DNA from 2 places in the Burkholderia stabilis genome. Region 1 is predicted to be linked to the other one. Evidence: predicted binding sites of a transcription regulator. Region 1 holds the regulator's gene; the other holds the start of a gene.
What was found. The regulator HrcA, encoded in region 1, represses chaperone genes, less so after heat shock. The targets are predictions, from matches to a motif close to TTAGCACTCNNNNNNNNNGAGTGCTAA.
Positions count from the first base shown of each region.

Region 1 (3,656 bases):
CAATGTGCCAGACGATGCCGTCGATCGCAATCTCGACCTCGTCGCCGACGCGCACTTCCTTCGCCGGCTTGATCGCCGCGCCACCGATCTTCACGTGCCCCTTGTCGACCGCGTCGGTCGCGAGCGAGCGCGTCTTGAAGAACCGGGCCGCCCACAGCCATTTGTCGATGCGCAGCTTCGCGCCCGGTTCCGTCGAAATCTTGTAGTTCATGTCAGCCTCCGCCGGGCCGCCCCAAGGGGGCTGACCGCCCCCGCGGGGGCAGCGAACGAAGTGAGCGTGGGGGTCGTTTCATCTCAGCCTCCGCCGGGCCGCCCCAAGGAGGCTGACCGCTCCCACGGGGGGCAGCGAACAAAGTGAGCGTGGGGATCGTTTCATCTCAGCTCACCGTTTCGGGCTGCGCGGCCTTGACGGGCCAGCCCTGCAGATTCTCGGCGACGATCTCGCCGACCGCACCGATCCACGCGGGCGCACCGTTCAGGCACGGAATGCGGTGGAACGCCTTGCCACCGCCGGCGAGGAATTCGTCGCGCACTTCCATCCCGATCTCCTCGATCGTCTCCAGACAGTCGGCCGTGAAGCCGGGGCAGAACACGTCGGCCCGCCGCACACCGGCCTCGCCGAACTCGCGCAGCGTCGGCGCGGTGTACGGCTGCAGCCATTCGGCCTTGCCGAAGCGCGACTGGAAGGTGACGCGGCATTCGGTCGTCGACAGCCCGAGCGCGGCCATCAGCAGCGCGCCCGTCTGCTGGCACTGGTCGTGATAGGGATCGCCGAGATCGAGCGTGCGCTTCGGCACGCCGTGAAAGCTCAGCACGAGCTTGTCGCCGGCCGCGAAGTCGGGCCGGCCGTGCTGCGCCCAATATTGGCGCACCTGCTCGGCAAGCGCATGGATATAGGCCGGATGGTCGGCATAGTGCCGCACCGTACGCACCTCCGGCTGGTTGCGCATGCGCGCGAGCGCGTCGAAGGCGGCGTCGAAGGCGGTGGCCGTGGTCGACGCCGAGTATTGCGGATACATCGGCATCAGCAGCACGCGCTCGACGCCCAAGCGCTTGAACTGCGCGAGCGCGTGCGCAATGTTCGGGCTGCCGTAGCGCATCGCGTAATCGACCAGCACGTGATAGCCGTTCGACGTGAGCAGGTGCCGCACGCCGTCGGTCTGGCGCTCGGTATGCACGCGCAACGGCGAGCCCTCGGGCATCCACACGGCCGCGTATTTCTTCGCGGACGCGCGGCCGCGCAGCGGCAGGATCAGCGTGCGCAGCAGCACCTGCCAGACGGCCTGCGGAATTTCGACGACGCGCGGATCCGACAGGAATTCGGCCAGATAGCGCCGCACGGCGCGCGGCGTGGGGGCGTCGGGCGTGCCGAGATTGATCAGCAGCACGCCGATGCGATGGGCGGCCGCGATACTCGAAGGCGGCTCAAGATCGAAACGCATGGGCAAGAACGTGCTCTGGGCACGGGACCGGACGGCTCTCAATTATAGCGGGCTGCCTCGTGCCGTTCGGCCGACTGTCGGCGCGTGCGGCACCGCGTCATGATGACGGGGCGGGATCGGGCGGGTTCGGCCGGCTCTACTGCTGGCTCAGCGTGAGCGACAGCAGGCGCGCGGTGATGTCGACGATCGGAATCACACGGTTGTACGCCATGCGGGTCGGGCCGATCACGCCGAGCGTGCCGACGATCTGCCCGTTCACCTCGTAAGGCGCGGTGACGACGCTCATTTCCTCGATCGGCACGAGCGTCGATTCGCCGCCGATGAAGATCTGCACGCCCTGGGCGTGGCTCGACACGTCGAGCAGTTGCAGGAGGCCCGTCTTTTGGTCGAACACGTCGAACAGCTTGCGCAACCGTGCCATGTCGGAGGAAAGATCCGCCACCTCGAGCAGGTTGCGCTCGCCGGAAATCAGCACGGTGTCCTCGGTGTCGGGCACCTCGGTGCTGGCCGTCACGGCCGCGTGCATCAGCGTGGTCATGTCGCCGCGCAGCTGGTCGATCTCGTCGCGCAGGCGGCGGCGCACCTCGTCGAACGACAGGCCGGCGAAATGCGCGTTGATGTAGTTGGAGGCTTCGGTCAGCTGCGACGGCGAGTAGTCGCGCGGCGTCGCGAGCATCCGGTTCTGCACGTCGCCCTCGGGCGTCACGATGATCAGCAGGATGCGCTTGTCCGACAGGCGCATGAACTCGATCTGCTTGAACACGTGGCTGCGGCGCGGCGTCAGCACGACGCCCGCGAACTGCGACAGGTTCGACAGCACGCTCGCGGCGGCCGCGACCACCCGCTGCTGCGGCTCGCCGGCCTGCAGCGTGTTCTGCACCTGCCGCGCCACGGCCTCGGCGTCGATCGGCGCCTCGACCGTCAGCATCGTGTCGACGAACAGGCGATAGCCGCGCGGCGTCGGCACGCGGCCGGCCGACGTGTGCGGGCTCGACACGAGGCCGAGCTCCTCCAGGTCGGACATCACGTTGCGGATCGTCGCCGGGCTCAGCTCGAGCCCGGAGTAACGGGACAACGTGCGCGAGCCGACTGGCTGACCGTCGGCGATATACCGTTCGATCAGGGTTTTCAGGAGGGTTCGTGCGCGAGGATCTAGCATGGTGGAAAATTTTAGCGCAACCGCGCGACCGCGGCGAGTGGCGTCGGCCGCCATTGCCCGGGCCGGCCCGATCCGGCCCCGCCGGCGCACAGGCGGTTCTTTTCGTCAACGAGCTATGGTGTAATGCCGGCATGAAAACCGGTAATCAGTTCAATACTGTCGCGCTCGTCGGCCGGAGCAACACGCCCGGCATCGCCGAGCCGCTCGCCACCCTGGCTGCCAGCCTCGCGCAGCTAGGCTTCGAAGTCGTCTTCGAAGGCGATACCGCGCGCGAGTTCGGCATCACCGGCTATCCGGCGCTCACCCCGGCCGAAATCGGGGCGCGCGCGGACGTGGCGGTCGTGCTGGGCGGCGACGGCACGATGCTCGGCATCGGCCGCCAGCTCGCGCCGTACAAGACGCCGCTGATCGGGATCAACCACGGGCGGCTCGGCTTCATCACAGACATCGCGGCAGCCGACATGCACGCGCGCGTCCCCGTGATGCTGGCGGGCAAGTTCGAGCGCGAGGAGCGCTCGCTGCTCGAGGCCCGGATCATGCGCGACGGCGAACCGATCTACCACGCGCTCGCCTTCAACGACGTCGTCGTGAACCGCAGCGGCTTCTCCGGGATGGTCGAGCTGCGCGCGTCGGTCGACGGCCGGTACATGTACAACCAGCGTTCGGACGGCCTGATCGTCGCCACGCCGACCGGCTCGACCGCCTATGCGCTGTCGTCGGCCGGCCCGATCCTCCATCCGCAGCTGCAGGGCATCGTGCTCGTGCCGATCGCGCCGCATGCGCTGTCGAACCGGCCGATCGTGCTGCCGGACGATTCGAAGATCGCGATCCAGATCGTCGGCGGGCGCGACGTCAACGTGAACTTCGACATGCAGTCGTTTACCGCGCTCGAACTGAACGACACGATCGAGGTGCGCCGCTCGAAGCATACGGTGCCGTTCCTGCACCCGATCGGCTACAGCTACTACGCGACGCTGCGCAAGAAGCTGCACTGGAACGAACACGCATCGAACGAAGACGACAAGGCGTCCTGACGCCCCTCCCGCCCGACACCA
Region 1 covers NZ_CP016442.1:1,822,752-1,826,407, forward strand. Annotated here, with positions in the region: gene BBJ41_RS08510 (RNA-binding S4 domain-containing protein) at 1-211, opposite strand, end outside; gene hemH (ferrochelatase) at 378-1,442, opposite strand; gene hrcA (heat-inducible transcriptional repressor HrcA) at 1,579-2,601, opposite strand; gene BBJ41_RS08525 (NAD kinase) at 2,733-3,635, shown strand; gene recN (DNA repair protein RecN) at 3,656-3,656, shown strand, end outside.

Region 2 (3,656 bases), 150 kb from region 1:
GTCAGGCCTGCGATCGCGGTGCGAGCGCGGATCAGCGCAACGCCGCCGCCTGCCACGATGCCTTCTTCCACAGCTGCGCGCGTTGCGTGCAGTGCGTCTTCGACACGTGCCTTCTTTTCCTTCATTTCGACTTCGGTCGCAGCGCCGACCTTGATCACTGCCACGCCGCCGGCCAGCTTCGCCACGCGCTCTTGCAGCTTTTCACGGTCGTAGTCCGACGTCGCTTCTTCGATTTGCGCGCGCACTTGCTTCACGCGTGCTTCGATGTTCACGGCTTCGCCTGCGCCGTCGATGATCGTCGTGTTTTCCTTGCCCACTTCGATGCGCTTCGCCTGGCCCAGTTCTGCCAGCGTTGCCTTCTCGAGCGTCAGGCCGGTTTCTTCCGCGACGACTTGACCACCGGTCAGGATCGCGATGTCTTCCAGCATTGCCTTGCGGCGATCGCCGAAGCCCGGCGCCTTGACTGCAACGGTCTTCAGGATGCCGCGGATGTTGTTGACGACCAGCGTTGCGAGCGCTTCGCCTTCGACGTCTTCAGCGATGATCAGCAGCGGACGGCCAGCCTTCGCGACTTGCTCGAGTACCGGCAGCAGATCACGTATGTTCGACACCTTCTTGTCGTGCAGCAGCACGAACGGGTTGTCGAGGACGGCGACTTGCTTGTCCGGGTTGTTGATGAAGTACGGCGACAGGTAGCCGCGGTCGAATTGCATGCCTTCGACGACGTCGAGTTCGTCGGCCAGCGACTTGCCGTCTTCGACGGTGATCACGCCTTCCTTGCCGACCTTGTCCATCGCTTCAGCGATGCGATCGCCGATCGACGAATCGCTGTTCGCCGAGATCGAGCCGACCTGTGCGATTTCCTTGTTCGTCGTGCACGGCTTGCTGATCTTCTTCAGCTCTTCGACAGCCGCTGCGACTGCCTTGTCGATGCCGCGCTTCAGGTCCATCGGGTTCATGCCCGATGCGACGTACTTCATGCCTTCGCGAACGATCGATTGCGCGAGGACGGTTGCCGTCGTCGTGCCGTCGCCTGCGTTGTCGCTGGTCTTGGAAGCGACTTCCTTGACCATTTGCGCGCCCATGTTCTGGAGCTTGTCCTTCAGCTCGATTTCCTTCGCGACCGACACACCGTCCTTGGTGACCGTCGGGCCGCCGAAGCTGCGCTCGAGCACCACGTTGCGGCCCTTCGGACCCAGCGTGACCTTGACTGCGTTGGCGAGAATGTTCACGCCTTCGACCATCTTCGAACGGGCGGAATCGCCGAATACGACGTCTTTAGCTGCCATCTTCTAACTCCTTGAATTCTTGGGAATATGTACCGTCGGCGGACGCTTACTTAGCGTTGACCACGGCCATGATGTCTTCTTCGCGCATGACCAGCAGTTCCTGGCCGTCGACCTTCACGGTCTGACCTGCGTACTTGCCGAACAGGACGCGATCGCCGACCTTCACGTCGAGCGCGATCAGGGCGCCCTTGTCGTCGCGCTTGCCCGGGCCAACCGCGAGGATCTCGCCTTGGTCCGGCTTTTCAGCAGCAGCTTCGGGGATCACGATGCCCGAGGCGGTCTTGGTTTCCTGATCCAGGCGCTTGACGATCACGCGATCGTGCAAAGGACGAAGGTTCATATTCACTCCTCTCTTGACTGAGATTGAAGAACGCTTAGGGAATCTGCCCGGCAAATCGCCCGGCAGAGAATTGTTAGCACTCTCGTGCAGCGAGTGCTAATTATATGGACGGGTTTTGACAAATTCAAGAAGGGAAGCCAGATGAATTTTCGGGGCAGCGCAGCAGCGTAAAAACCACGCAAAAACAGCAAAAAACCCTTTCAAAACAAAACCCTGCGCATCACCACCCTGCCCGCCGGGCGGGCCCGGGCGGCCCGCGAATTTCATCCAGCCCCGTTTGGACACCGGGTAAGCACGGAGTTCCTGCGCCTGACGGCATTGCATAAAAATACTTGTGCAGGCGTCGACTCCGTCCGCCGCAACGCGCCATTTCGCGCTCGCCGGACGACCCTTCGCGCCACCTTCCCGCGCCCCCCTCGGTCCGCATCGAATCATTCAATTTCATTTCACTGATATTTACGGTTTACCTCACTGCTAAACACGGGCCGAGCCTTATCCGTAAGGCCTCACATTACAATCAGTAATTTAATGCGAATCATTCTCGTTTACATTGACTTTCCCATTTGACACTCCTACGATGCGCCGCGTTGCGTTCCTCTTCATGCCCTGGCCAACGTGTGCCGAGCGTTCGGACGGCGACCGACAAGCAGGACTCCAAACCAAATAGAACCAGGGATCAGATATGAAGGTTGCGTCGTTCAACGGAGACCGCATCCGCGCCCGGATGCGCCCTGCCGCCTGTGCGGCCATCGTCGCGTGCGCATCGTTCGCAAGCGGCGCCGCGTTCGCCGCCACGCCGGTCGACGCGCAACCCGAAGCACCCGAGGCCGACCTCTCGATCCAGGCGAAGCCGACCGACATGTGGACCGGCATCTGGACACGCCAGAGCCTGCTCGGCGACATGGGCGGCATCCGCCCGTGGCTCGGCAAGTACGGCGCGACCCTGCAGATCACCGAAACCAGCGAATACCTCGCGAACCTGCGCGGCGGCCTGAACCGCGGCGGTGCATACGACGGGCTGACCACGGCCACGCTGACGGTCGATACGCAAAAGGCGATCGGCCTGCCCGGCGGCACGTTCAACGTCAGCGCGCTGCAGATCCACGGCACCAACCTGAGCGCGCGCAATCTCGGCACGCTCAACACCGCGAGCGGCATCGAGGCGCAGGACACGACGCGCCTCTGGGAGCTGTGGTACCAGCAATCGTTCCTCGACAAGCGCGTCGACGTGAAGATCGGCCAGCAGAGCCTGGACCAGGAATTCATGGTCAGCACGTATGCGAACACGTTCATCAACACGATGTTCGGCTGGCCCGCGCTGCCGTCGTACGACCTGCCGAACGGCGGCCCCGCGTACCCGCTCGCGGGCCTCGGCGTGCGCGTGCGCGCGCAGATCACGCCGAAGCTCACCGCGCTCGCGGGCGTGTTCGACGGCGATCCGCTCGGCAACGACCCGAACAACCTGAGCGGCACCAACTTCAACCTGCACAACGGCACGCTCTACATCGGCGAGCTGCAGTACGCGCTGAACCAGCCGTCCGACGGCGAAATGGATACCGGCCACTCGAACGGGCTGCCGGGCACCTACAAGATCGGCGTCTGGTATCACAACGGCCGCTTCGCGGACCAGAACGTCGGCACCGACGGGCTGTCGCTCTCCGATCCGGCATCGAACGGCAACGCGCAGCAGCACCACGGCGACTACAGCTTCTACGCGGTGGCCGACCAGATGATCTGGCGCCCGGACCCGACCGGCCCGCGCAGCCTCGGCGTGTTCGCGCGCGTGATGGGCGCGCCGGGCGACCGCAATCTCGTCAGCCTGTCGGCCAATGCCGGCATCGTGCTGAAGGCGCCGTTCGAAGGCCGCGACAACGACAGCGTCGGCCTCGCCGTCACGTACATCCAGGTCGGCAGCCACGTGAACGACCTCGACCAGAGCGCGCGGTCGTTCGCGACCGGCCCGTACGGCGTGCGCACCCGCGAGACGACGCTCGAGGCGACCTATCAGTACCAGGTCAACCCGTGGT
Region 2 covers NZ_CP016442.1:1,674,709-1,678,364, forward strand. Annotated here, with positions in the region: gene groL (chaperonin GroEL) at 1-1,289, opposite strand, end outside; gene groES (co-chaperone GroES) at 1,336-1,629, opposite strand; gene BBJ41_RS07865 (carbohydrate porin) at 2,312-3,656, shown strand, end outside.
Region 2: groES (co-chaperone GroES) is a predicted target of HrcA. The motif match lies at 1,703-1,729, and genes of this name have one in related genera.